2 regions of the Aeromonas sp. 25-248 genome follow, and region 2 is predicted to be linked to the other one. Evidence: predicted binding sites of a transcription regulator. Region 2 holds the regulator's gene; the other holds the start of a gene.
The links. Region 2 encodes LexA, which represses DNA repair genes until DNA is damaged. Its sites were predicted from a motif close to ANCTGTNTNNNNANACAGNT; they were not measured.

Region 1 (14,420 bases), on a different contig from region 2:
CGTCCTGAGCTCGTGTGGTCATATAGGGGAAGTTGAAGCGCACCACCTCGATATCCGGCCCCGCCAGCAGTCGCGACAACTCGGCCAGGAAGCTGTGCTCCATGCCCGCCCCCGCGCCGTGGGCCAGCAGAATGCGAACGGGGGCGTCACTCGCCCCCTCTCTTGTCAGGTCAGTCACCAGGTCAACTCCTCAGGCATCGGCAAGGCGGGCACGCCTGCGGGCCTCTTCCTGCTCCACCAGTTCCAGCATCCAGTCGCGAAAAGCCACTATCTTGCCCTGATCGGACTGCTGCTCCTGACACACCAGATAGAAAGCGTTCTTGCTCACCAGCACCTGTTCGAACGGGCAGATGAGACGACCCGCCTCGATCTCCGGCTGGGCCAGCACGCTGTGGCCGAGCGCCACCCCCTGACCGTGGATCGCCGCCTGGATCACCATGGTGGAGTGGCTGAAGATGGGCCCCTGGTTGACGTTGGGCGCGTCAATGTCGAGCTGGCGGAACCAGGCCTTCCAGTCGCGCCGGGAGGTGTCGTGCAGCAGGGTGTGGCGGGTCAGATCGTCCGGGGTGCGCAGGGGCTTGGGGCCGGTCAGCAACAGGGGCGAGCAGACCGGGATCAGATATTCGGTGTGCAGCTTGTCCGAACGAAGACCCGGCCAGTTGCCGCGGCCGTAGTAGATGGCCACGTCCACGTCGTCGGTCAGCGACCCCTCGTCCATGTCCACCGCCTTGATCCGCACATCGATGTCCGGGTGGCGTTCGCTGAACTTGACCAGGCGGGGCACCAGCCACTGGATGGCGAAGCTCGGCTGCAGGGAGACGGTGAGCGCCCCCTTGGCGCTGCGGGCCAGCAGCTTGTCGGTCGCCTCGGAGATGGAGGCGAAGATGTCCTTGATGTCGAGGAAGTAGCTCTGCCCCTCCTCGGTCAATAGCAGGGAGCGATTCTTGCGGCGAAACAGCTTGATGCCGAGATACTCCTCCAGCGCCTTGATCTGGTGGCTGATGGCTGCCTGGGTCACGAACAGCTCTTCTGCTGCGCGGGTAAAGCTCAAGTGACGAGCCGCGGCTTCAAACGCTTTCAGTGCATTGAGCGGAGGTAAACGACGAGACATGGAATCGGCCGACGATGAATTTTTCTAATGGGGCGCATTATAAATTGTCGGTTGCGGGTCGACCAGTGAATAAACATAATTCGCCACGCAATTCGTTGTCATATGGCTCACACCTTCTCTTCCATGTTGGTTTACATGTGGTTTTTGTGAGTGAGTCGACAGTGATTGTGGTGTTGTGTTTCTTCCTCTGCGGGAAGAAGGGCTAAATCAGGTCGATTTAACCCAGTCTGTCATCTGAATGTGTTTGGCGCCTCCGGTTGGATGGCGCCTTTTTTCTTATCCTCCCCTACACCCGGAACTGGCCCACCAGTTGCTGCTGCTTGTCCGCCAGTTGCGACAGCTCGCGCCCGTTGTCGGCGGAGGTCGCCGCTTCCGCCCGAATGGTATGGCTCACATCGCGAATGTTGCTGACGTTGCGATTGATCTCGTCCGCCACTCCGCTCTGCTCCTGCGCGGCCCTCGCGATCTGCTCGTTCATCTGGTGGATGGTGCCGACAGCCTGGATGATCTGCTCCAGCACGCTGACCGACTGCTCCACCTTGGTGAGGGTCAGATCCGCCTGGTGATGACCGGTCAGGATCGCCTTCACCACCGCCTCCGTCCCCGACTGCAACTGGCCGATGAGGTTCTGGATCTCGACGATGGCGTTCTGGGTTCGGCCCGCCAGGTTGCGCACCTCGTCGGCGACCACCGCAAAACCGCGCCCCTGCTCACCGGCTCGGGCCGCCTCGATGGCCGCGTTCAGGGCCAGCAGGTTGGTCTGCTCGGCAATCCCCTGGATCACCACCAGGATGTCGTTGATGTTGTCGCTGTTGGCAGAGAGGTGTTCCACCACTGGTTTGGCATCGCTTATCACCGTCATCAGTCTGGACATGGCCTCCTGGGTCTGCGCCACCACGGACTTGCCCTCCTGGGCCGCCGTGTCGGCCTCATCGGCCGCCGCCACCGCCGCATTGGCATTGCCGGCGACCTGCAGGGCGGTAGCGCTCAACTCTTCAAACGCGGTCGCCACCAGATCCACCTCCTGATACTGGGACTGCATGCCGGCGCTGGTACGGGCTGCCCCTTGCGCCGCCAGGGCCGCACTGGCCCGGGTGCCCGCAACGGTGTCGATCACCTGGCTGATGGTGGATTGCAGCTTGTCCAGAAACTTGTTGAACCACTTGGCCAGCTCGCCTATCTCGTCATCCCTGCGCAGATCGATGCGCTGGGTGAGATCCCCCTCCCCGCTGGCGATGTCCTTGAGGCGTGCCACCACGGCGCGGATGGGCGCCACGATGCGCTGGGCCATCAGCCAGATGCAGAGCAGAGCGAGCGCCGAAATCCCGCCACCTATGGTGAGCTGGGTGGCCACGCTGCGCTGGGCCTGATCCTCAAGCTCCCCTTGCAGTTGCAGGGCCGAGGCGAGCACCACGGCGCGGGGCAGCTCGATATAGATGCCCCACTTGCGATCCGTACCGCGCATGCTGACCGGCACGAAGGTCTGCAACAGTGCGCCATCCGGGCTCCAGCGCGTCACCACATCTCCCTTGGTCAGCCACCCCTTGAGATCCTGCGCCAGCCCTTGCTGCTCCAGCAGATTGCCAAGGGCGACCGGGAACCCTTCCACGCCGGCCACCCGCCCTTCACTGCTGAGCAGGAGCACCTTGCCCTGCCCCTTGTAGAGGGTCCGGCCCATCTCTTCCACCAGGCTCTGCAAGGTCCCCAGAGAGATGTCGACCCCCACCATGCCAAGCAGGGAGCCCTGGTCCAGCAGCGGCACGGTCACCGAGGTCATCAACACCTGCTGGGTCCCCACCTCGTCCACATAGGGTTCGAGCAGACAGAGCGCCTTGCTGCGGATGCTGCAACTGTACCAGTCGTTCTCAAGACCGCCGTGTCCGGAGGGCTTGTCGTTGGCAAGCATCGTCTCGTCCATCACCTCCAGGTTGACCTTGCCGTCGACCCTGGCCCAATAGCTGGAAAAACGCCCCTTGTCGTTGGCGCCGAGTGCCGTCGACCCCTGATAGTTGTCATCCTCCCCGTCGAGCTGGTTGGGTTCGAATACCGCATAGACACCGAGCAGGTTCGCTGACGACTCCGCCGCATCCTGCAACTGCTGGTTGACGGCATTGCGCAGCGCCTCGGAGTGAACGAAGTTGTCGGCCGCGTTCTTGCGCTGGAACAAGATGCCCTCGGCAAGCAGGGTCGCCCTGAAGTAAGCCTCATCGAGGTAGCTGGTCACCCGGGCTGCCTGGGTCGCCCCCATGGCCTGCATCCAGTTTTCTGCCGCGTGCTGCCCCTCCAGGGTGGTGGAGGTGAGCACCTGCTCCTGCATGCGGGCCGCGTTGAAAAGAGAAGAAGCCACCAGCGCGACGGCACTGGCCAGCAGACAGCAACCGGCGATCAGGGTGATCCGTCCCTGAACAGAAAGAGAACTCATGCCACTATTTCCTAACGTCTACAGATGTGAACACTGTATCGGTTTTGGATACAAAAACTTAACTAAATCAGCAGAGATCCAGGCTTAATTGATTGATTTCACCCGCTCCGGGCAAACCAACGACCAGACCGAGCAGGCGAATGGGCTTTCCTTGAGCCCGTTGCAGTCCCTCGTGCAGCAGATCGTGGAAACGGGCCGCCTGATAACTCCCCTTGCGGTAGACGGTGGTCTGGTGAAAATCGGCAAACTTCAGCTTGATCCCCTGCCCCATCAGCATCTCCGCAGAGCAGGCCTTGGCAAAACGCTGCTCCAGCTCGGGAATGAGCCGGCTGAGCACCTGCCAGCAGGCGTCCTCGTCCAGCACGTCGCTGGCGAGCGTCGTCTCCACACCGATGCTCTTGCGCACCCGCCGGGCCTGCACCGGCTGATCATCATGCCCCCAGATGCGGCCGGCCAGCATCTCCCCGAGCTTGCCGAAACGGGCGATCAGCTCCTCGTTGCCGAGCTGGCGGGCATCTTCGCACGAATACAGCCCGAGGGACTCCAGCCGCTCTGCCGTCTTGCGGCCAATGCCGGGCAGCTTGCCAAGAGGGAGCTGGCGCACGAACTCGTCCACCTCCTGGGGGCGGATGACGAACAGGCCGTCAGGCTTGCGCTGCTCCGAGGCGAGCTTGGCCAGAAACTTGTTCGGCGCCACACCGGCCGAGGCCGTCAGCCCAAGCTCGGCGCTGATGGCGGCGCGGATCTCCGCCGCCATCAGGGTGGCGCTGCCACCGCAGCGGGGACTCTGGGTCACGTCGAGATAGGCTTCATCGAGGGAGAGCGGCTCCACCTGCTCGGTGTAGCGCAGGAAGATGGCGCGCAACTGGCGCGAAGTTTCTTTGTAGATGGCCATCCGCCCGGGGATCAGCACCAATGGCGGACAGAGCTTTCTGGCCAGGGCGCTCGGCATGGCGGAGCGCACTCCGAAGCGGCGCGCCACGTAGTTGCAGGTGGAGATGACCCCGCGTCGGTCGGCGGCGCCACCAATGGCGAGCGGCACCTCCCTGAGGGCCGGGTTGTCCCGCATCTCCACCGCGGCGAAGAAGCAGTCCATGTCGATGTGAATGATCTTGCGCATGGCCGTGTCTGTTGCTGTGTCGACAGCCTCCCGAACAGATCATAGGGATAGACCCTGGGCATCCGGCGAGGAGACATGTCGAACGCCAAAAATACTGTATGGATAACCAGTTGGACGTTCCATGCTACCCCAAGCCTGTCATTTCTGCCAGTCTGCGCGCGGGCGCGGCGGCATAGACTCTCAAGGCCACATCCACACGAGACTCAAGGAGGAGAAGCATGAGCATCATCCGGGCGGGGCTCTGCCTGCTGCTGTTGCCGCTAGCGACCATGGCCAAAGATCACCCGACAGCCGAATGCAGCTGGCTGTACAAGCGCATCGAGATACTGGAAACCGCCATCAGGCAGGGGGATGAACTGGGCACCAGGGAAGAGCTGGCAAAGCGAAAGAAAGAGTTCAAGGCAAAGGCATGCAGCCAATATGACTACTGACCCCATGCCACATACAAAACGAGCCGACCCAGGGGTCGGCTCGTTTCGTTGCAAGGCTGCCTTCAGAGCGATATCCGCCGTTAGATGATGCGGTTGTCCACCAGCATCTTGCGACGGGCCTCTTCTTTGGCCATCTTCTTCTTGCGGTTGTCACAAGGCTCGGGGCAGTCGCACTCCTTCTCGATCCCGATGGAACCCAGGCCGCCACAGGAGCCGGAGATGGACTTGCGCTGGAAAATGTAGCCGATGGCCATGGCCACCACGACCATCAGAAACACCCCGAAGGTGATCAGAAAGATCTGCATGTAGTTACCCCTTACTTCTTGACCAGATATGGTTTGAAGGCATCCGAATAGGCCTCTTCGAACCCGTCATCCGTCTTGGTGATGGTGAAGATGGCCAGCCCCCGTTCCTTGGCATAGGCCAGGCTCTTCTCCGGCCCCATGACCATGAACACGGTCGCCAACCCGTCTGCAGTCATGCAGGAGGGGTGGATGACGGTCACCGACACCAGGCGGTGCTGGATGGGCTTGCCCGTCAGCGGATCCATGGTGTGGGAGAAGCGCTTGCCGTCCAGCTCGTAATAGTTGCGGTACTCGCCCGAGGTGGCCACCCCGTTGTCACCGGGCAGGATCACCTCCTGTACGGAACCGGCATTGACGGTCGGCTTCTCGATGGCGACACGCCAGGGATGCCCCTTGCCGTTGACACCATTGATGCGCAGCTCGCCGCCGATCTCCACCAGATAGTTGCGCGCCCCCTGGGACTCCAGGTACTCGGCCACCTTGTCCACGCCAAACCCCTTGGCAATGGCGGAGAGATCCACGTAGAGGTCCGGGATGTCCTTTTGCAGGGTATCGGCATCGGCAGAGGTTATCACATGCAGATTGCCAAGGCCCGTCTTCTGCCGGGTCTGGGCGATCAGCTCGTCGGACGGCACCTTGGTCGGTCTGGCATCCGGCCCAAAGCCCCACAGATTGACCAGAGGACCGACGGTGACGTCCAGCGCCCCACGGCTCTCGCGGCCAATGTGAATGGCCTCGGTCACCACCCGCGCGGTATCGCGGGAAACCACCACAGGGGTATTGCTCTTGTGCTGGTTGAAGCGTGACAGCTCGGAATCCGGGCGATAGGTCGACATCTGATCGTTGACCCGCTCCAGCAAGACGTCGACCTCGGCTTGCAGCCTGGCGGCATCCTGAACGGCGCTATCTGCCACCTTGATGGAGTAGTAGGTACCCATGGTGCTGCCGGTGATGTGGATCTCCGGCTTCGATTGGACCGTTTCCTGACCGCACCCAGTCAAGAAAAAGGCTAGCCCGAAGGCTAGCCAGGTCTTTACAACGCTGTGCATGGATTAACCACCGAAGTCATCCAGCAGGATGTTCTCGTCTTCAACACCGAGGTTCTTCAGCATGTTGATGACGGCGGCGTTCATCACGGGAGGCCCGCACATGTAGAACTCGCAATCCTCAGGCGCCTCGTGGTTCTTGAGGTAGTTCTCGAACAACACGTTGTGGATGAAGCCGGTGTAGCCATCCCAGTTGTCTTCCGGTTGCGGATCGGACAGGGCAACGTGCCACTGGAAGTTGTCGTTCTCGGCCTGCAGCATGTCGAAGTCTTCGACATAGAACATCTCGCGCTTGGAACGGGCACCGTACCAGAAGCTCATCTTGCGCTTGGTCTTCAGACGGCGCAGCTGGTCGAAGATGTGGGAGCGCATCGGCGCCATACCCGCACCACCACCGACGAACACCATTTCGGCGTCGGTGTCCTTGGCAAAGAACTCACCGAACGGACCGGAGATGGTCACCTTGTCACCAGCCTTCAGGCTGAAGATGTAGGAAGACATCTGGCCGGGAGGTGCAGTCCAGTTGCTGGGCGGCGGAGTTGCGATCCGCACGTTCAGCATGATGATGCCGAACTCTTCCGGATAGTTCGCCATGGAGTAGGCACGGATGATCGGCTCGTTGACCTTGGACTCCAGCTCGAAGATCTTGAAGCGATCCCAGTCGCCACGATACTCCTCGGGAATATCGAAGTTCTTGTACTGCACGTGGTGGGCAGGCGCTTCGATCTGGATATAACCACCGGCGCGGAACGGCACGCTCTCGCCATCCGGGATCTGCAGCTTGAGCTCCTTGATGAAGGTGGCCTTGTTGTCATTGGAGATGACGGTACAGTCCCACTTCTTCACGCCGAAGATCTCTTCCGGCAGTTCGATGTCCATGTCGGAACGAACGGTGACCTGACAGGCCAGACGCTCGCCGTGACGGGCTTCGCCCTTGCTGATGTGATCCAGCTCGGTCGGCAGGATATCGCCGCCACCGGATTTCACCCGTACCTTGCACTGACCACAGGAGCCGCCGCCGCCGCAGGCGGAGGAGACGAAGATACCGCTGCCGGCAAGCACGCCGAGCAGCTTGCCACCCGCCGGGCTGGTCACAGCCTTGGCCGGGTCGCCGTTGATGCTGATTGTCACGTCACCGGCGGTCACCAGCTTGGACTTGGCGAACAGAATGACTGCCACCAAGGCCAGCAGGATCACGGTGAACATGACCACACCCAGAATAATTTCCATCTATATTTCCTTTCCGATTACAGGGAAATACCAGAGAAGGACATGAAGCCCAGCGCCATCAGACCCGCGGTGATGAAGGTGATGCCAAGGCCGCGCAGGCCTTCCGGAACATCGGAATACTTCATCTTCTCGCGGATCCCCGCCATCGCGACGATGGCAAGCATCCAGCCTGCACCCGAACCCACGCCATAGACCACGGACTCAACGAAGTTGTAGTCACGCTGCACCATGAAGGAGACGCCGCCGAAGATGGCGCAGTTCACGGTGATGAGCGGCAGGAAGATACCGAGGGCGTTGTAGAGGGCCGGGAAGTACTTGTCCAGCGCCATCTCCAGGATCTGTACCAGGGCCGCGATCACCCCGATGAAGGTGATGAAGCTCAGGAAGCTCAGATCCAGACCGGATACCAGGGCACCGTCTTTGAGCACGTAGTTGTAGATCAGGTTGTTGGCCGGGACGGCAACGGTCTGAACCACGATAACGGCAATCCCCAGGCCCATGGCGGTCTTGACCTTCTTGGACACCGCCAGGAAGGTACACATCCCCAGGAAGAAGGAGAGCGCCAGGTTCTCGATGAAGATCGAGCGAATCAACAGACTGATATAGTGTTCCATACCTTAATCCTTCGCCTCCACCTGCTTGGGATCCTTGGTGCGCACGCCCCAGATGATCAGACCAATGATGAAGAACGCACTCGGCGGCAGCAGCAGCAGGCCGTTGGGCACATACCAGCCACCATTGTTCACCAGCGGCAGCAGCTCGATGCCGAACCAGGTGCCGGAACCCAGGATCTCGCGCACGGTGGCCACGGTCAGCAGCACGGCGCCATAACCCAGACCGTTGCCGATACCGTCCAGGAAGGAGGGCAGCGGGGCACTCTTCATGGCGTAGGCTTCGGCACGACCCATCACGATACAGTTGGTGATGATGAGACCGACGAACACCGACAGTTGCTTGGAGATGTCATAGGCATACGCCTTGAGCACCTGGTCAACCACGATAACCAGCGAGGCAATCACCGCCATCTGGGCGATGATCCGCACGCTGTTCGGGATCTGGTTGCGGATCAGGGAGATGAACAGGTTGGAGAAGGCGGTGACCGCGGTAACGGCCAGCGTCATCACGAACGCCGTCTTCATCTGGCTGGTAACGGCCAGCGCGGAACAGACACCCAGCACCTGCAGTGCGATGGGGTTGTTGCCGAGCACAGGCGTCAACAGCAACTTTTTCATTTCGCTCTTGTCAGCCATTGTTGATTTCTCCTGCACGTACCTTGGCCAGGAAGGGACCGAAGCCCTTGGGGCCCATCCAGAAGTCGAAGGTGTGCTGTACACCATTACCGGTCAGGGTTGCACCAGACAGGCCGTCGATTTCATGCTCGGAACCAGCCGGAGCATGGCCCTTGATCACCCGCAGCGCAGGCTGACCGTTCTGGTCGAACAGCTTCTTGCCGACGAACAGCTCGCGCCAGGCCGGGTTCTCGATCTCGCCACCCAGACCCGGGGTTTCACCGTGGTCATAGTAGGTGATGCCCTTGATGGTCTGACCGTCGGCCGCGACCGCTACGAAGGCATACATGGTGGACCACAGACCCTGGCCGTAGATCGGCAGGATGATGTTGTCCACCTTGCCTTCGGCATCTTTGGCGAAGAACACGGGAACCAGCTTGGAGATCTGACGCAGGCCGGCCTTGTCGTCGGCCGGGGCCAGACGGATGCTCTTGGCCGGATCCTTGGCGGCAACCTTGGTGTCGAAGTTGTCGGCGTCGCCGTCAACGAACTCACCAGTAGTCAGATCCACCAGACGCGCTTCAATCTTGTCGCCATAGAGCTGGGCCAGATCACGCTTGGCCACGGCGCTGATGTCGACGCCGGCGACGGACAGGATGTTGCTTTGCTTGTCCAGTGCCTTGTTTTCCAGCTGGGCCGGACGCAGACCCACGGCAGCCACGGAGACCACGATGGAGCAGACCAGACACAGACCGGTCACTACGGCGAGGGTGCCGGTAGTAGAGTCTTTATTAAACGCCACGTGCGATCCTCCGCTTGATGTTCGCCTGCGCCACGAAATGGTCAAACAAGGGGGCAAACAGGTTGGCGAACAGAATGGCCAGCATCATGCCTTCCGGGAATGCGGGGTTCACTACCCGGATCAGCACCACCATCACGCCGATCAGGGCGCCATACCACCACTTGCCCTTGTTGGTAAAGGCAGCGGAAACGGGGTCGGTCGCCATGAAGGCCATGCCGAACGCGAAGCCACCCAGCACCAGGTGCCAGTGCCACGGCATGCTGAACATGGGGTTGGTATCGGAACCGATGACGTTGAACAGCAGGGAGGTCGCAACCATGCCGACCATGACGCCGGCGATGATGCGCCAGGAGGCGATGCGCATGTAGACGATCATGGCCGCGCCGATGAGGATCATCAGGGTGGAAACTTCACCGATGGAACCGGGCAGGTTGCCAAGGAAGGCGTCCATCCAGCTGATGGCTTCACCGGTGGCACCGTTGATCAGCGCCATCTGACCGCCCTGGGCCCACTGGCTCAGTGCGGTTGCGCCGGAGAAGCCGTCAACGGCAACCCAGACCGCATCACCAGAGATTTGACCCGGGTAGGCGAAGAACAGGAAGGCACGACCCGCCAGCGCCGGGTTCAGGAAGTTTTTGCCGGTACCACCGAACACTTCCTTGGCCAGCACCACACCGAAGGTGATACCCAGGGCAGCTTGCCACAGGGGCAGCTCGGGCGGCACGATCAGGGCGAACAGGATGGAGGTCACGAAGAAGCCTTCGTTGATCTCGTGCTTGCGCACCATGGCGAACAACACTTCCCAGAAACCACCGACGATGAAGACGGTGATGTAGATCGGGAAGAAGTGCGCCGCACCGATCAGCATCTTGCTGCCGATGCCGGCGACGGCCGGATCCAGCGAGGCACCGAACAGGGTGGCCAGGGCGTATTGCCAGGAATCGGCACCGGCCGCGCTGCCCATGTGGGCGATGGCGGCGATGGACTGGTTGCCGACGTTGTACATGCCCCAGAACATGGCCGGGAACACAGCCAGCCACACCATGATCATCATGCGCTTCAGATCGATCGCATCACGGACGTGGGCGGCATTGCGGGTCACGGAACCCGGGGTATAAAACAGGGTGTACGCCGCTTCGAACAGGGCATAGTACTTGGCGTACTTGCCACCCGGCTCGAAGTGATGTTCCATATTTTCAAGAAGTTGCTTGAAACTCATCGCTTAACCTTCCAGTTCGATCTTGGTCAGGCACTCACGCAAGACGGGGCCGTACTCTGTCTTGCCGGGGCAGACGAAGGTACAGAGCGCCAAATCTTCCTCATCCAGCTCCAGGCAGCCGAGCGCCTGCGCGCTGTCGGTGTCACCGGAGATCAGATCCCGCAGCAGCAGGGTCGGCAGGATGTCGAGCGGCATCACACGCTCATAGTTGCCGATAGGCACCATGGAGCGATCACTACCGTTGGTGGTGGTAGTGAAGTTGATGAGTTTGCCCTTCATCAGGTGAGAGAGGGTGGTACGGGTGATGGAGAACTTGTTGGCACTGGGTTTGACCCAGCCCATGAACTCTTTCTCACGGCCTTCGCCCAGCACGCTCACCTGGTTGTGGAAGCGACCCAGGTAGTCATGGACCCCTTCGGCCTTGGCACCGCTCAGCAGGGAACCGGAGATGATGCGATTTTCGTCCGCACGCAGCTCGTTGTTGGTCAGCTGGCTAAGGCTGGCGCCCAGGCGGGTACGCAGCAGACGCGGCTTGATGACGTTCGGGCCAGCCAGGGAGATCACCTTGTCGGTGAAGATCTGGCCGGTGGTGAACAGCTTGCCGTAAGCGATCACGTCCTGATAGTTGATGTGCCACTGCACCTTGTTGGCACCGACCGGATCCAGGAAGTGGATGTGGGTGCCCGGCAGACCGGCTGGATGCGGACCGACGAACACGGCTTCCTTGACCTGGGCCAGGGAGGAGTGCGGCAGGCTGGCTTCGCCCTTGCAGACGTGGACGGTACCATCGGTCAGGCGGGTCAGCACGGCCAGACCGTCGAGGAAGGCCTGGGCCTGTTCCTTGATGATCAGCTCCGCACTGGCGGCCAGCGGGTTGGTGTCCATGGCGGTCACGAAGATGGCGCGCGGGGTGGAACCCACGGCCGGCACCTTGCTGAACGGGCGGGTACGCAGCGCGGTCCATTGGCCTGATGCGACCAGGATCTCCTGCACCTTGCTGCGCTCGAGCTGTGCCAGCTCGGCGGAGGCAAAATGCTCAAAGGTCACCTGCTCGTCGGACCCATCGATGTCGATGACGACGGACTGGAGAACACGCTTGGCACCACGGTTGATCTCAGAAACCACACCGGTGGCAGGGGCCGTGAATTTAACGCCGGGATTCTTCTTATCTTCGAAGAGCTCCTGACCTTTAATGACGCGATCACCTACTTTGACAAACATAGTAGGACGCATCCCCACGAACTCTTCGCCGAGTGTAGCAACACGGGTGATGGCCGGGCCATCGTAGATTACTTGCTCCGGAGCACCCAGCACGGGGATGTCCAGTCCTCTTTTAATTGTAATCATACTCACTTGCACTACCGTTAAGGGAAGACAGGTTGGTTAGCGCCGAGAAATACATCACGACGAGTTGTTGAATGAGCCCGTCAACATCGCGGAAAGCTGTCGAAGAAATAAACAAATCAGCAACATACAGGATCATTCAAAAGCGCCTGAGTTTACCACCTTAGGCGAGTTAGCCGCCACGCCAAATGGGGAAAATCCCCGCCCTATCACAAAATTAACCTTCACTGAATATTTCGCGCACGTCCTTGCAAGCCGTGGTTTTAAAGGACTTTTCGCAAAACTAACCATATAGAGGTATTTTTCAGGCATAAGGAAAAGGATTAGAAAAAATAATGCTACACCCCTCATCCCTGGCAGCACACCATTCGTGATAGCGCTGTTAATGGCCCGAGGAAGGCGCCATCAGAAGGTCCAACGGCTACGCAAAGGGGGATTTGCTGACGCAACCCGGCGTCTTTGGCGCCTGCTCCCTAGCCTGCCACTCGGATTCGGTATAGGTATGCAGCGCCAATGCATGAATGGCTCCCGCCAGCTCGTCGGCCAGCACCCCGTTCACCTGACGATGGCGCCCCAGCAAACGCTGTCCCTCAAACGCCTGGCTCACCACGACTACCTTGAAGTGGCTTTCGGAGCCCGGTGCCACCCTGTGCATGTAGCTTTCATTGATCACTTCCAGGTGGCTCGGGGAGAGCGCGGCGGCCAGCTTGGCCTCTATCTGTTGTTGCATGCTCACGGTAAGGACTCCTCGTTGAATATCCGGCCATTGTAGCCAGGGTTGTGCGCCCGATGCATCAGGTACGAAGGATCCGCTCGCTCTCGCCGTACCGGACTGGTGAATTTCTCCGCCGCCGCTAGAATAGCGCCACTTTCACCGCTGCCGGGCAACACGGGGCAGACGGTCGCCATTCATCAATCACACGTTGGACTCTTGCCTATGCAAACCCTGCTCGACACGGCCCACTGCCGCCTGACCCTGTATCGTTACCCGCGGCAGAGCCAGGACCCTCTGCAGGCCTGGGATGCGGCGGACGAGTACCTGATAAGCCACCTTGCCGAATCGCAGCAGGCACCTGACGGCCCCGTCATCATCATGAACGACGGCTTCGGCGCCCTGGCAGGCTACCTGCATGCCCACGCCCCCGTCTGCGTGACCGACTCCCACATCAGCGAGCGGGCCACCCTGGCCAATCTGGCGGAAAACGGGCTGGATCCCCACGCCATCACCCTGCAGGATGCGCTGGCCCCCCTGCCCGATGCCCCCGCCCTGGTGGTGATCAAGGTCTCCAAGTATCAGGCGCTGCTGGAGCAGCAACTGCTTGCCCTGCGCGGGGTCGTCACCCCCGCGACCCGCATCATTGCTGCCGGCAAGGCCAAGGACATCCACACCTCCACCCTCAAGCTGTTCGAGAAGTATCTGGGGGAGACCCGCACCTCACTCGCCTGGAAGAAGGCACGCCTCATTCATTGCACCCCGGCCGCCGAGCGCCCGTCCCTGACCAGTCCCTTCCCGACCGTCTGGCCGCTGGAAGGCACCGACATGCTCATCCACAACCATGCCAACGTGTTCTCGCGCACCAGCCTGGATATCGGCGCCCGCTTCATGCTGGACAACCTGCCCATCCACAGTGCCCGCAGAGTGATCGATCTGGGATGTGGCAACGGCGTGCTCGGGCTCTCCCTGCTCGCGCGCGACAGCGAGGTGGAGGTGACCTTCATCGACGAATCCCGGATGGCGGTAGCGTCCGCACGGCTCAACGTCGAGCACAACCTGCCCGATGCCCTGCCCCGTGCCCACTTCATGGTCAATAACTGTCTCGATGACGTTCCCGTCGGGGCAGCGGACAGGATCCTCTGCAATCCCCCCTTCCATCAGCTGCAGGCGATCACCGATCACATCGCCTGGCAGATGTTCAGCGATGCCCACCGGGTGTTGCCTCAGGGGGGCGAACTCTGGATAGTAGGCAACCGTCATCTGGACTATCACAACAAACTCAAGCGCCTGTTTGGCAACGCACAAGTCGTTGCGTCGAACAGCAAATTCGTTATTTTGAAAGCCATCAAACGCTAAAGATAAAGCTAAAGGAAACCCATGATGAAAAAGTCACTCTTGCTGCTAGCCGCTCTGGTATTGGGCGGTTGTGCTACTCACTGGCCCGAG
Region 2 (14,420 bases):
GAGCGATGCCACGACAGGTCGAGGCAAGCATGTTCAAGGCGTTGTGACCGAAGACCCGCTTGGTGCACCGTCGCCCTGCGCGGGAACTGCCAGCGGACGTGTTCGCCCGGTCTGTCACCGGGTTGACGCAGAGCGTGGATGCCACCGGAGCCATGACTCCAGGTGGCTGGCTGCACCCTGGTCAAGCTCTGATCGGAACCACTGGCGAGCCCCATTATTCTGGATAGACTTTGTAGGCCGGTGCACTATCCAAGGAGAATGAGCATGGGTACGCAGACGCCTGATTTCGATCTCGATGATGACTGGGAGCCGGAATCCTGGGAAGACGAGCTGGAGGAGCTGGATGACGAGAGCTGGCAGGACTATGACCCTCTCGACGATCAGTGACTCCCTGTAACGCCTGAGGGCGGGCCTGGTGCCCGCCCGATTTTTTGTGTGGCGAGGGGGGCAGCCCTTGGTGAGAACGGGGCGGGCTGGTTAGAATGAACTGCTCAAATGACGCTGTACAAGGCAGGCAGCGGCTCAACAACGATTCCAACGACGCCAAGGATGAATATGCGCTCACTCGTCATCATGTTTTGTGCCGCCCTGCTCGGGGGCTGTGTTTCCAACTCCGACGACCCTTGCGAGAAGGTGTGGAGCGACGTGGGAGAGGCGGACGGCAAGCTCGGTTTTGCTGGCGATAGGGTGGCTTTTCACCAGACCCAGTGCGGGGAAAAAGTGGACGTTGCCCTTTGGGAGCTGGGTCGCCAGAAGGGGCTGGCCTGGTATTGCCGACCCGAGCATCTCTATCTGGCAGGACGGTCGGGAGAGGAGTATCGTGGCGTCTGTCCCAACGACGTGCAGGCCCGTCGCCTGTTTGAACAGGGTCGCCATGGCTGGACTGATCAATAAATCAGCCTTCCTCTCTCTTCTGAAATCTTGCGTGAATCTCTTCGTGAGAAGAGGGACCTACCCTTCCTTATGTTTCAGCCGCAGCGGCTGGCACAGGTAATCCTTGTCATTGGCGCTGCGGGCACACTTGCCACACACGAATTTGGGTTTGCGCACAATCTTGCGCAGCGTCTTGAGATCGGCGGGGATCTCGTGACGGCGCCACTCACACAGCGTCTTGTGACCCATGACGTCCTCGACAGTGAATGCAACGGGTGAGAGGGGCAGGACCCCTCCCGGTGTGGTTACTGGTACAGGTATTTGGTGAAGATGAGCTCGCGGACCGCCTTCTTGCCCGTCTCCTTGACCAGCAGTTCGTTGACCTTGGCCTCACACTCCTTGCGCAGCTCTTCCCGGTTCACCAGGGACTTGATCTGTGCGCCCGTCTTGCTGCCAATCAGCCGGATGATGGCGTCGCGGATCAGGGGGTCGTGCTGCTCCAGCAACTTGAGGTCGGCAGCGTCCGTGGCCATCAGCTCTACCGTCACCCGTACATAGCCGAGGGTTTTGCCGTCGCCAAGGTAGTTGGTGATGATGTCCGGATCCAGTGCGTGATAGGCGAATCCCGGCTGGACGGCGGAGGAGGCGGGATCGGTGGCCTCTTCCTCATTGGCGAAGGCCTGTGTATTCAAGAGGGTACACCCCAGGGACAGCAGCAGAATTCTGAAGATCTTCATCTGGATGGCTCGGCAGCGACGGATGCCCCATTTTTGATGCTGCCATCGGGGCCGTCAAGCACGGATGTTCTTACAATTCGCCATTGATTTACGGATAATAAACCGGTTTTTAACCTGACAACGGAAATCTCCGGATGGTGAAGCTGTGAAGTCCGAGTTGACTGTTCCCCTCGTCCAGATCGTCCCGTGGCGGGCGCCTGCAGAGTGCGAACCGCCCGAGGCGCTGCGTCCCTGGTTGCTGGAGGCCGATTCCATGACCCGGCGCCTGCGTCGTTACAATCATCACCTCTCGGTGCAACTGCTCGGCAATCGCGCCGTGTCGCTGACGGTGGACGAGCAGGCGCTGGTGGCGGTGTCGGCCCCCGCGGGCATGTGCCGTGAGGTGATCCTGCACGGTGATGGCGGGCCTGCCATCCTGGGTTGGACCCTGTTTGCCGAAGCGGCCTTGCAGGGGGGCGGTTTGCAGGATCTGGGAGAGCAGCCGCTGGGAGAGCGCATTTTCGGTGATGCACCGGCGCGGCGGGATCACCTGCAACTGGCCTGTTTCGAGATAGCGAGCAATCCCTGGTGTCCGGCCGCCACCGTCTGGGGGCGTCGTTCCCGCCTGTTTCTGGGGCAATGGCCACTGCTGGTCCATGAACTTTTCCTGCCCTCGCTATCGTCTCATTCGTTGCCATCGGATAAGGAGCTGGAGTGAAGCTGTTAACCAAGGAGCGGGGACTGGCCTATGCGCAGTTGGCCCGCATCGACAAGCCCATCGGTACCCTGCTGCTGCTGTGGCCGACCCTGTGGGCGCTCTGTCTGGCGGCTGGTGGCCTGCCTGACCCCTGGATCCTGACCGTGTTCGTGGTGGGCGTCTTCCTGATGCGCTCCGCCGGCTGTGTCATCAATGACTATGCGGATCGCAACTTCGACGGTCATGTGAAACGCACCGCTGGACGACCGCTGCCCATGGGGCGGGTCGCCGAGCGGGAAGTGCTGGTGCTGTTCGCCGTGCTGGCGCTTCTCTCGTTCGCCCTGGTGCTGACGTTGAACCCGCTCACCATCAGCCTGTCCTTTGCCGGTCTGCTGTTGGCGGTCTGCTACCCCTTCATGAAGCGCTTCATCCCCATCCCCCAGCTGGTGCTCGGCATGGCCTTCTCCTGGTCCATTCCCATGGCCTACGCGGCCCAGGCCAATGCCCTGCCGCCGGAAGCCTGGCTGTTGTTTCTTGCGAACCTGCTGTGGACCATCGCCTATGACACCGAGTACGCCATGGTGGACAGGGATGACGACCTCAAGCTCGGCCTGAAATCGAGCGCCATCCTGTTCGGCCGCCACGACAAGCGGATCATCGGCGCGCTGCAACTGGCGACCCTGCTGATCCTGCTGGGGGTCGGGCAGCTGATGGGGCTGGGATCCGGTTATTACTGGGGGCTGCTGGGGGCGGCGGCGCTGTTCGTCTACCAGCAGCGACTGATCCGGGAGCGGCAGCGGGAAGCCTGCTTCCAGGCGTTTCTCAACAACAACTACGTGGGGGCGCTGGTGCTGCTCGGGGTGATGGTTCACTACCTCTAACCCGCCCCCTTCCTTGATGAAAAAAGGCCGCATGATGCGGCCTTTTTGTTGGGTGTCGACGCCTCAGAGCCGGTTGCCCGCCTGGATGGTGCGGCGGATCTTGTTGCTGAGCAGCGGCACTATGTTGTCGGCCAATGCCTGGAAGCGGCCGAGATCCGGTTTGCAGCCCGGATCCAGATAACCTTCGCTGCGCAGGGTGTGGATCAGGGTGCTGAACAGCTTCTGGTCGAAGAACTCGGGGGCGTTGATGCCGTGCAGGGTGCCGAGGCGCTCCGCCATCATCAGGCCGTCCGCTTCCAGCTGCTCCGCCTCGATGTGGGGCTGGGCCAGCATGCGGGTCAGCACGATGGCGTAGCGCTGCAGGGTCTCCTGGATGCTTTCGGCCAAGAGCAGCAGGCGCATCTGGTTGCCGGGGTTGACCCAGTAGCCGCCGTCGCGTGCCTCGACCAGTTGCTGGCGCAACAGCTCGGCCAGCAGGGCATCGATCAGTTCAGGCAGCTCGTCCTCTTCATAACGCAGGAAGAGTTCGGTCTTGAGCAGGGGGTAGATGTCGACACAACGGGCGACGATCTCGCTGCGGGAGATCCCCTCGCACCGCTCGATCAGGGCCGCCACCAGGGAGGGCATGGCGAACAGGTGCAGTATGTTGTTGCGGTAGTAGGTGAGCAGGATCGCCTGATAGCGGTCCAGGCTGATGATCTGGCCCAGCTTGTCCTCGCTCACCTCGAACTTGTTGAGCTCCATCGCCTGCTCCAGCAGGGTCCTGGCGTCCTCGTCCGGCATGGTGCTGTGCGGGCTGTAGGGCACCTGCTTGAGCAGGTCCAGATAGGTGTTGAGCTGGGCCTGGAGTTCGTCCCGGGTCAAGGCGTGGCGCTCGGCGGCCAGCAGGGCCAGGGCACTCAGGGTCAGGCCGTTGACGGCGGCGGCATCGTTGATACGGGTCATCAGCAGCTCGGCCAGCTGATTGACGGTGGAGGCCATCCACTCGGGACGCTCCTCCCGGCCGATGCTCTCCTTCCAGGTGGGCACATGTTCGCCGAGGTAGCTGTTGAGGGTCAGCGGCTCACCGAAATTGACGAAGCCACGGCCATAGTTGCGCAGCTTGCGCAGGATGCCGAGCACCTGCAGGAAGCTTTCCTTCTCCTTGCGGCTCCCCTTGAGTTCGTTGTGGTAGGTGTTCACCTCCATCACGTGCTCGTAGCCGAGGTAGACGGGGACCAGGGTCACCGGCCTGTCCAGCCCGCGCATCATGGCCTGCAGGGTCATGGCCAGCATGCCGGTCTTGGGGGGCAGCAGGCGACCCGTACGCGAACGCCCACCCTCGGTGAAGAACTCTACCGAGTAGCCCTTGGCGAACAGCAGGTTGAGGTACTCCCGGAATACCGTGCTGTAGAGCGGATTGCCCTTGAAGGTGCGGCGGATGAAGAAGGCGCCGCCGTGGCGGAAGATGGGGCCTGCCGGCCAGAAGTTGAGGTTGATGCCCGCCGCGATGTGGGGCGGCACCATGCCCTGGTGGTAGATGACGTAGGAGAGCAGCAGGTAATCCATGTGGCTGCGATGGCAGGGGACGTAGACGATCTCGTGCCCTTCCTGGGCCAGCTGACGCACCTGCTCTGCTCCGTTGACCGAGAGGCCGCGATAGAGCTTGTTCCACAGCCAGCCGAGGAAACTCTCCCCGAGGCGGATCAACCGATAGGAGAAATTGGAGGCGATCTCGTCCATGTAGCCGTGGGCACGCTTTTGCGCCTTCTCCAGGCTGATCCCTTCCCGTCTGGCCTCCTCCTCGATGGCCTGCTGGATCACGCTCGAATCCAGCAGTTGCTTGAACAGCAGGTTGCGGTTCGGCAGCTTGGGCCCGGTGGCGGCCAGCTGCTGGCGGCTGAAGTGGGTACGGGCCACCCGCGCCAGCTTGTGGGCGATGGCCTCGTCGGTGCCGTGCTTGTCCGCCATGTAGCGCAGGGAGAGGGGCGGGGAGAAGCGCACCAGGTTCTCGCGCCCTTTCAGGATCACGATCAGCGCCTTCTTCAGGCGGTTTGGCGCCAGGCTGCTGATGATGTTCCAGCCGGAGGCCTCCTCGCCTTCCCGGCCCGGGGCGCGGCCCCAGAACAGGGTGACGGGTACTACCTGGATGTCCAGCGCCGGATCCTGCTTGTGCAGGTCCAGCAGCTGGTGGAACTCCTGCAGGAAGGGGAGTGGCTTGTTGCGCGTGCCGAACAGGGGAGGCGGACGATCCAGACAGACGTAGCGTGGCAGCAGTTGACCGTTCAGCTCCAGCGGCGTGAAGGGGCCGGGCAGGCCGAGATCCTCGCAGCACTGTTGCAGGGTCATCAGGTCGGTGATCGAGCTGGTCTTCAGGGCATAGACGATGGGTCTGGCCGGATCCAGCTTGAGCTCGGTGATGGGATTTTCCGGCAGGCTCTTGTGATTGACCAAGCCGCTGACCGGCCATTGCAGGATGGCTCTGGAAATCTTCTGTCCAAGGGACATGTGCGTCTGCTCTCCAAAAAAATGCGGCGTGAGCATAGCAAATCACCGACAGCTTGTCGCCGAGAGGTACGATGAGTCGGCACTTCAGAGCGGGGGGAGGGACAAATGTGCGTCGGGTCGCGACAAATGCCAGTTGCGCCTTGCCTTGGCCCCAGCACTGTATATACTGCCAGTGTGCTGTATAAAAAGACAGGTGCCCATGCTATGAAACCCCTTACCCCTCGCCAGGCTGAAGTACTCGAGCTCATCAAGGCGAACATGAACGAGACCGGCATGCCGCCGACTCGCGCCGAGATTGCCCAGAAGCTTGGCTTCAAGTCGGCCAACGCGGCCGAAGAACATCTGAAGGCCCTGGCCAAAAAAGGGGTCATCGAGATCATGCCGGGCACGTCCCGCGGCATTCGTCTGCTGCTCGAAGAAGAGGACGTGCAGCCTGAAGAAAACGGCCTGCCACTGATCGGCAAGGTGGCGGCCGGGGAACCCATCCTGGCTCAGGAACACATCGAGAGCCACTACCAGGTGGATCCCGCCCTGTTCCACCCGCGGGCAGACTTCCTGCTGCGGGTGCAGGGCATGAGCATGAAGAACATCGGCATCATGGACGGGGACCTGCTGGCGGTACACAAGACCCAGGAGGTACGCAACGGCCAGGTCGTTGTGGCACGGCTCGACGAGGACGTCACCGTCAAGCGCTTCCAGCGCAAGGGCAGCCAGGTGTGGCTGCTGCCGGAAAACGAAGAGCTCTCCCCCATCGAGGTGGATCTCGCCAGTCAGCACCTCACCATAGAGGGCCTGGCGGTCGGCGTGATCCGCAACGCCGACTGGATGTAAGCATCCGATGCGATGAAGAGGCCTCCTGCGGGAGGCCTCTTCATTTTCATCTGCCGATGGCATCTCCCTCCCCACCTTTTCGCTTCTCCTTCCTGTGCACATAGTCTCGCCGCACGACATGCATTTCGGATATATCCTTTGATAAGGCCCCTGTCATGGTCGGTGATCAGGGAAGGGGGAGTCGCACCGGGCAGTACGCCATGGCAGGGATGCATGATCGCCGGGTCGGTGCGCAGAAGGGAGAGTCACCTCAGACTGGGGACTCGTACAGTCAGTACGCTGCCGTGGTTGGTTCGTCGTTGGGGACAAAGAGACCCGTCAGCGTGACCTGTTGAGCAAGGAGGACAGGTATGGCTTCAAGCTCGCCGTGGGATCCGGTGCCGGCCGCAGCGCCCGCATCTTCCATCACCCGATTCATCAAGGGCAGTCGGATGACATGGTTCTATGCGCTCTGGGTCTATCACAAGGGAGATGGTTGGACCATCTGGCTTGGGTGCCCCAAAGACAAGATTGTCCGCCTGGTTCGTCTGTTTCGCCGTCATCACGACATCGGATTGCCGGATGAGCCCTGGACTGCCCCCGTCATCCCGCTGCGCGTCCCCCTGAGACGTGCCCAGCCGCAGCACAGGCTGCGGCCCTGATCCCTCTCCTGTACAAACAAGAGCCCCGCCAGAGCGGGGCTCTTGTTTTGGCGCCGATGCGGCTTATCCATGGCACAGACGCTTTCCCGCCGGGATGCAAGACTAGCCATCGGCGGGGGCAGGCGGGTTACAATGACCCCTACCGGTTTTGCCCCCTGGGCTTCTAACATAAGCAAGGCTTTGTTTTATATGGTTAAACCACGCTTTTACCTGCTGCTGTTGCTGTTCATCGGCGCCATTGCGGCGGCTTATTACTGGAGTCAGCCCGCGGTGCCGGAACAGGCCGATTACTACCCGGCGGGGCGAGACATCAACCCGTTTACCCTCACGGATGCGGATGCACAGCCCTTTACCCCTGCCAACCTGACGGGACACTGGAGCTTTCTGTTCATCGGCTACACCTACTGCCCGGATGTCTGTCCGACCACGCTGGCGGATCTGCGCAGCGTCTATCCGGCGTTGAAGAAGATAGCCCCCACTAGCCAGGTGGTATTCATCTCGGCGGATCCCCAGCGGGATGACAGCGCCCGCCTGAAAAGCTATACCGCCTTCTTCGAGCCCGAGTTCAAGGCGGCGACAGCACCTCACAGTGCCCTCTTTCCTCTGGTCCGCAATCTGGGGCTGGTCTATTCCATCGTGGAAGGGGATCGCAAGGACTACCTGATCGACCACTCCGCCTCCATCGTGCTGATCAACCCCGAGGGGAAGCTGGTGGCCACCTTCCGACCCAAAGTGGCACCGGGTGAGGTGCCCCACGTGGACATGCAGGCCATGGTGGCCGACTTCGCGCGCATTGTGCGGCTGGCTGGCGAGTGATCCCGGCGCGCACCATGCTGATTCCCGCCTGGCTGAAGGATCCTCGCCGCCACAGAGCCGTCTTCGCCCTGGCCCTGCCCATGGTGTTCTCCAACGTCACCACGCCCTTGCTGGGGTTGGTGGACACCTGGGTGATCGGTCATCTTGGCCAGGCCTGGTTTCTGGGGGGCGTGTCGGTCGGTGCGACCTTCATCAATCTGCTGTTCTGGCTGCTTGGCTTCCTGCGCATGTCCACCACAGGGCTGACTGCCCAGGCTCAGGGTGCAGCCCATGCCGAAGGGCAGCTCGACACCCTGGCGCGGGCCCTGGGCTTGGCGATCGGACTGGGCATGGTGCTGTTGCTCCTGTTGTTGCCGTTCCTGCCTGCCATCATCGCCCTCGGCGGCGGCTCTTCCGAGGTACAGACCTATGCCGGTCAATATGTGTCGGTGCGGGTCTGGAGCGCCCCGGCGGCCTTGTGCAATCTGGTCATCATGGGGTGGTTGCTGGGCATGCAGGATGCACGCAGTCCCATGCTGCTGCTGATCCTGGGCAATCTCGTCAACATGGTGCTGGATGCCTGGTTCGTGCTGGGATTGGGCTGGCAGGTGAAAGGGGTGGCCGCAGCTTCCCTGCTGGCGGATTACAGCACGCTCGGGGTGGGGTTCTGGCTGGTGAGCCGGCATCTGCGCCGACTTGATCCCGGGGGGTGGCACAACGCCTGGCAGCGCTGGCGCCAGTGGCCGGCCCTGCTGCGGCTGCTCGCCCTGAACCGGGATATTTTCATCCGCTCCCTGTGCCTGCAACTCTGCTTCGTGTTCATGACTCTGCAGGGGGCCAGGCTGGGGGATGTGGCGGTGGCCGCCAATGCGGTGCTGCTCAATTTCCTGATGCTGATTTCCTACGGGCTGGATGGATTTGCCTATGCGGTGGAAGCCATGGTAGGGCGCGCCATCGGGAGGCGCGATCGGCTGCTGCTGCGAGAGGCCATCGTCCTCAATCTGGGCTGGGCGCTGCTGATCGCCCTGGCATTCACCCTCTCGTTTGCCCTGGGGGGCCACTGGCTCATCAGCCACATTACCGACATACCGGCGGTGATCGCCGAGGCGCAACGTCAGCTCCCCTGGCTGGTGGCCATGCCGCTGCTGGCGGTCTGGTGCTTCCTGCTGGACGGGGTCTTTATCGGCGCCACCCGGGCCCGGGAGATGCGCAACAGCATGTTGGTGGCGGTGTTTGCCGGCTTCTTTCCCATCTGGTGGTTCTGCCAGGGATGGGGTGTGGCGGCCCTGTGGGCCGCCATGAGTGCCCTGATGGCCGGTCGTGGCCTGACGCTGGGCTGGCTCTGCTGGCGACTGGAGCGGGGTGGACGGCTGCTGGCGGGGCAGGGGACGGCGCAGTCAGTCTGAATCCTGGCCGCCTTGCCAATATCGTCAGCGGTCAGAGCGAGCCTGATCAGAGCGAGCCTGAATAGTCGAACTGTCGCCAGCTCTCGTAGACGAACACCGCGACGGCGTTGGCCAGATTCATGCTGCGGCTCTGGGGCAGCATGGGAATGCGCAGCCGCTGCTCGAATGGCAGGCTCTCGATGATCTCCATGGGCAGGCCTCGGCTCTCGGGCCCGAACAGCAGGGCGTCACCGGGGGCAAACCGGGCCGCCGAGTGGGCGGTGCGTCCCTTGGTGGTGCAGGCAAAGACCCGTTGGGGGGCGACGGCCGCCAGAAACGCCTCATAGTCAGGCCAGCGCTTGACGTCGGCAAACTCGTGATAGTCGAGCCCGGCCCGCTTGACCCGTTTGTCATCCCACTCGAACCCCAGGGGCTCTATCAGGTGCAGCCGGTAGCCGGTATTGGCGCAGAGGCGAATGATGTTGCCGGTGTTGGGGGGGATTTCCGGTTGGTAGAGCACGATATCGAGCATGGAAGGATCCTGGGCTGGTGCGAAACGGGCGCCAGCATACCCAGCACCCGTGCCGATGAAAAGGGGGAGGTCAGGGCATGGGCAGGCGGATGGTGATGACCAGTCCGGTCGGCTGATTGCTGCTGGCCCGGATGGTCCCCCCATGACGCTGGATCGCCTCGGCGGCGATGGCAAGGCCGAGACCAGTGCCCCCGGTCTTGGCGTTGCGGGCATCGTCCACCCGAAAGAAGGGCAGGAACAACCGGGGCTGCTGCTCCACCGGCACGCCAGGGCCGTCATCCCGTATGGTCATCACCCATTCCCGTCCCTCCCGGTACCAGTCCACCTTGATGAACTCGCGGGCATACTTGAGGGCGTTGCGCAGGGGATTTTCCAGGGCGCGGGCCAACAGTTCCGGCCACATGGTGAGGGATTCGGCGGGCAAGGAAGGGAGCCTGAGCTGTTTGCCGTTCTGGTTTGCCTCGAACATGGCGTCATCCAGGATGGGCTCCAGCAGCTCCGCCAGGGGCAGCGTCACCGGCGCCTCCACATGTTGCTGCACCCGCGACAGATCCAGCAGATCCCCTATCAGCTTGTCGAGCCGGGCTATCTCCCCTTCGATGCGCGCCAGCTCGGCGCTGTCCCCCTGCTTGCGGCGGATCAGCGCCTGTGCGAGCTGGATGCGGGTCAGGGGGCTGCGCAGCTCGTGGGAGATGTCGGAGAGCAGCTGCTTCTGCTTTTGGATCATGTCCTTGAGGGTATCGACCATGCGACTGACATGTTCGGCCAGCTGGCCTATCTCGTCGCGCCGCCCCAGGTTGGGGATCTGTATTTCCAGGTTGCCCTGGGCGAGTTGGGAGACCGACTGCTGCAACTGCAGTATGGGGCGGGTCAGGCGCCAGGCGAGCAACAGACAGAGCGGGGTGCTGACCAGCATGGCGATGCCCAGGATCTGGATGGGGTGATCCAGGATCTGGATGAAGAGGAACAGGTAGGAGTTTTCGACGTTCAGACCGAAATAGACGTGATAGGTCTGGCCGTGATGGACCATCTGGAAGGGGCCGGCGATGGCGCGCTGGTGTTCGCTGCCCAGCATGGGCTTGGCCGGGTTGTCCGAGTCGAGCATGAAACGGATCACGAACTTGCTTAGCCGGGTGCTGGACTGCATCTGCCCCTTGGCATCGCGTAGATAGATGTTGTCCACCGGCAAGAGGCCCGCGGCATCGATGGCCTTGGCCAGATCGAAATCCTGCTCGGGATCCGCGCCCCGTTGCAGCGCCGCCAGGTTGTTGTTGAGACGGGTGATCTCGTGGGCCGGCAGCGGGATGATGTTGCGGGGGTCCAGGGTGGGGAGGATCACCACCGCGGCCACGACCAGCAGCAGGATGAACCAGAACCAGAGGAAGATCTGGGTGGAAAGGCCGTTGAAGGTGCGGGCCGATTTCATGCCTGCTCCAGCCACAGGTAGCCTCGTCCCCGCACCGTCTTGAAGCGGGGCTGGCCGTCAGCCCGCTCCGGCAGCTTCTTGCGCAGGTTGCTCAGGTGCATGTCGATGGCCCGATCGAAGGGTTCGAGCTTCTTGCCCAGCACCTGCTCGGAGAGCAGGCCCTTGCTGACGATCTGGCCCGGATTGCGCAGCAGGCACTCCAGCAGGCCGAACTCGGTGGCGGTGAGCTCCAGCAACTGATCGTCGCAGCGAGCCTGTTGCAGGCCGGGCTGCAGCACCAGATCCATGAAGCGCACCTCTTCCGAGCTGCCGCCGCGCTGGGGAGCCTGGCTCTGGGTTCGACGCAGGATGGCGCGCACCCGGGCCAGCAGCTCCCTGTCGTCGAACGGCTTGGCGAGATAGTCGTCGGCACCGGCCTCCAGCCCGTTGACCCGATCCTGGCTGTCGCCACGGGCGGTCAGCATCAACACCGGGGTGTCGTGGGTCTTGCGCAGCCGGGTCAGCATCGCGAAACCGTTGAGTCTGGGCATCATGACGTCCAGCAGCACCAGGTCGAATGCCTGTTCTGCCAGTCGCTGCAATCCCTCTTCCCCATCCTCGGCGACGGTGACCTCAAACCCCTCCAGGGTCAGGATTTCGGTGAGCAGCTGGGTCAGCTCGAGATCGTCGTCGACCAGGAGTATTTTGTTCATCTGGGAGTCACTCTGTTGATTTTGCACGCCAAACTGACGTCCGGGTCAGGGTATAATAAGTTTTTACGCGTCGGAGGAAAGCCGGTTTTGAGCCACCAACACTATTCCCGCTGGGTCACCCTGGCCAGCATGGCCGCTGTGACCACCGCCACCCTGCTCATCCTGGGCAAACTGATCGCCTGGCTGATGACGGATTCATCCAGCCTGCTGGCATCCCTGACCGATTCCTTCATGGACATCAGCGCCTCTCTCATCAATCTGCTGGCCATCCGTTATGCGCTGGCCCCTGCCGACGAAGAGCATCGCTTCGGCCACGGCAAGGCGGAGTCCCTGGCGGGTCTGGTGCAGTCGGCCTTCATCTCGGGGTCCGCCCTGCTGCTGGTGATGCACGGCATCTCGTCGATGCTGAATCAGGTGCCCGTGGTACGCCTGGAGGCGGGGATCTGGGTCAGCGTCGGCTCCATCGTGCTGACCCTGCTGCTGGTGAGCTTCCAGGGCTTTGTCATCCGCAAGACCAACAGTGTGGCCATCAAGGCCGACATGCTGCACTACCGTTCCGACCTGCTGCTCAATGGCGGCGTGCTGGTGGCACTGGTGCTGGCGGGGCAGGGGTGGTACTGGGCCGACGGCCTGTTTGCCATTCTGATCGGTCTGTTCCTGGTGTGGGGGGCTGTCCATATCGGCTACGAATCGGTGCAGGCCCTGCTCGATCGTCAGTTGCCAGAGGAGGAACAAGCGAGAATAATGGCCCTCTGCTGCGCCGTAGAGGGGGTGCATGGCGTACATGACCTGCGTACCCGCCAATCCGGGCCGACCCGTTTCGTGCAGTTGCATCTGGAACTCGATGATCAACTGCCTCTGGTCAGGGCCCATCAGATAGCCGACGAGGCTGAACTGGCCGTCCGCCAGGCCTTCGAGCGGATGGATGTGATCATTCACATGGACCCCATCTCGGTGCTGACAAAAGAACGACAAAGCACTCACCCTGAACAACAGTAGGCTGCAACATGGATGATCTGGTTGCCAGAACCTGGCAAAAAATTCAGCAGGAAGCGCAGAGCATGGCGGCCCAGGAGCCCATGCTGGCCAGCTTCTTTCATTCCACCATTCTCAATCACCGGGATTTGCGCTCGGCGCTGAGCTTCCAGCTCGCCAACAAGCTCGACAGCACCACCATGCCTGCCATCGCCTTGCGGGAAGTGATCGAGCTGGCCCTGCGCAGCGAGCCCGAGCTGCTGGCCGCAGTGGCCGCCGACATCTGCGCGGTGCAGGATCGCGACCCGGCGGTCGACCTCTTCTCCACCCCGCTGCTCTACCTCAAGGGATTCCATGCTCTTCAGGGGTATCGGGTGGCCAACTGGTTGTGGCGTCAGGGACGCCGTGCCCTGGCGCTCTATCTGCAAAACCAGATCTCCGTGGTGTTCGGCGTGGATGTACACCCGGCCGCCCGCATCGGCAAGGGCATCATGTTTGACCATGCCACCGGTATCGTGGTCGGCGAAACCGCCGTCATCGAGAACGACGTCTCCATCCTTCAGAGTGTGACTCTGGGGGGGACCGGCAAGGAGAGTGGCGATCGTCACCCCAAAATCCGGGAAGGGGTGATGATAGGGGCGGGGGCCAAGGTGCTCGGCAACATCGAGGTGGGCGTCGGCGCCAAGATCGGTGCCGGCAGCGTGGTGATCAACCCGGTGCCGCCTCACACCACGGTCGCTGGCGTGCCCGCCAGGATTGTGGGCCGCCCCGAGTGCGACAAACCTTCCCTGGACATGGATCAGTGCCTCTGATCCCCTGACCGAGGCCGTTGTATGGTCAAGCGCTGGTCAGGCTTTCTGATCCTTGGGATGTGGCTGCTCAACCTGCTGCACCTTTATCTGGACTTCTCCCCCTGGCCCGCCGCCATCGCGGCCTGGGCCGCCTCCCTGCTCACCTGGCCCTGGCTGGTGGGTGCCGCACGGCGCCAGGCGCTAGCCCTCTACGGCGCGGCGCTCCTGCTGCTGCTCTTTTCCTGGTGGCGAGGGGCCAGCCTCAGCCCCGGTGACTGGCTCTTGCCGAACATCAACATGCTGACCATGTTTGCCGCAGTGAGCACCCTCAATCTGGCTACCTCCGGCCTCTTGACCGGCACCGCCTCCTGGTCCGGTCGCAAGGGGCTGTGGAGCACCATGGCCAGCCTCAATCTGCTGGGGGCCGTCATCAATCTTTCGGTGCTCTTCATCATCGGCGATCGGCTGGAGCGCAACGGGACGCTGGAGCGGCGTCAGGTCATGGTGCTGAGCCGGATCTTCTGTGCGGCTGCGTTTTGGTCCCCCTTCTTCGTCGCCATGGCGGTGGCCCTCACCTATGCACCGGGTCTGCAACTGGGCAGCATACTGCCTTTTGGCATACTGGCGGCCTTGCTGGCCATGGGGCTGACGGCCTGGCAGGTAGAGCGACTCGGCGTGGAGACCTTTGAAGGTTATCC

Region 1: a site for LexA is predicted at 4,746-4,765, ahead of dinB (DNA polymerase IV). Genes of this name have one in related genera too.

What each region holds. Positions count from the first base shown of each region.
Region 1 is NZ_JBRKTB010000001.1:644,680-659,099, forward strand. It holds gene ACVDHI_RS02980 (alpha/beta fold hydrolase) at 1-178, opposite strand, end outside; gene ACVDHI_RS02985 (transcriptional regulator GcvA) at 191-1,111, opposite strand; gene ACVDHI_RS02990 (methyl-accepting chemotaxis protein) at 1,398-3,533, opposite strand; gene dinB (DNA polymerase IV) at 3,601-4,653, opposite strand; gene ACVDHI_RS03000 (hypothetical protein) at 4,872-5,084, shown strand; gene nqrM ((Na+)-NQR maturation NqrM) at 5,165-5,389, opposite strand; gene ACVDHI_RS03010 (FAD:protein FMN transferase) at 5,401-6,438, opposite strand; gene nqrF (NADH:ubiquinone reductase (Na(+)-transporting) subunit F) at 6,442-7,665, opposite strand; gene nqrE (NADH:ubiquinone reductase (Na(+)-transporting) subunit E) at 7,683-8,279, opposite strand; gene ACVDHI_RS03025 (NADH:ubiquinone reductase (Na(+)-transporting) subunit D) at 8,283-8,915, opposite strand; gene ACVDHI_RS03030 (Na(+)-translocating NADH-quinone reductase subunit C) at 8,908-9,696, opposite strand; gene ACVDHI_RS03035 (NADH:ubiquinone reductase (Na(+)-transporting) subunit B) at 9,686-10,915, opposite strand; gene ACVDHI_RS03040 (Na(+)-translocating NADH-quinone reductase subunit A) at 10,919-12,262, opposite strand; gene ACVDHI_RS03045 (BolA family protein) at 12,681-12,989, opposite strand; gene ACVDHI_RS03050 (methyltransferase) at 13,197-14,330, shown strand; gene ACVDHI_RS03055 (YajG family lipoprotein) at 14,355-14,420, shown strand, end outside.
Region 2 is NZ_JBRKTB010000022.1:21,407-35,826, forward strand. It holds gene ACVDHI_RS20025 (hypothetical protein) at 265-387, shown strand; gene ACVDHI_RS20030 (DUF2799 domain-containing protein) at 550-894, shown strand; gene ACVDHI_RS20035 (hypothetical protein) at 952-1,122, opposite strand; gene ACVDHI_RS20040 (flagellar basal body-associated FliL family protein) at 1,179-1,610, opposite strand; gene ACVDHI_RS20045 (chorismate--pyruvate lyase family protein) at 1,756-2,307, shown strand; gene ubiA (4-hydroxybenzoate octaprenyltransferase) at 2,304-3,167, shown strand; gene plsB (glycerol-3-phosphate 1-O-acyltransferase PlsB) at 3,231-5,654, opposite strand; gene lexA (transcriptional repressor LexA) at 5,859-6,485, shown strand; gene ACVDHI_RS20065 (hypothetical protein) at 6,917-7,126, shown strand; gene ACVDHI_RS20070 (SCO family protein) at 7,316-7,942, shown strand; gene ACVDHI_RS20075 (MATE family efflux transporter) at 7,957-9,327, shown strand; gene trmL (tRNA (uridine(34)/cytosine(34)/5-carboxymethylaminomethyluridine(34)-2'-O)-methyltransferase TrmL) at 9,374-9,838, opposite strand; gene ACVDHI_RS20085 (ATP-binding protein) at 9,909-11,264, opposite strand; gene ACVDHI_RS20090 (response regulator) at 11,261-11,956, opposite strand; gene fieF (cation efflux pump FieF) at 12,044-12,955, shown strand; gene cysE (serine O-acetyltransferase) at 12,964-13,743, shown strand; gene ACVDHI_RS20105 (hypothetical protein) at 13,765-14,420, shown strand, end outside.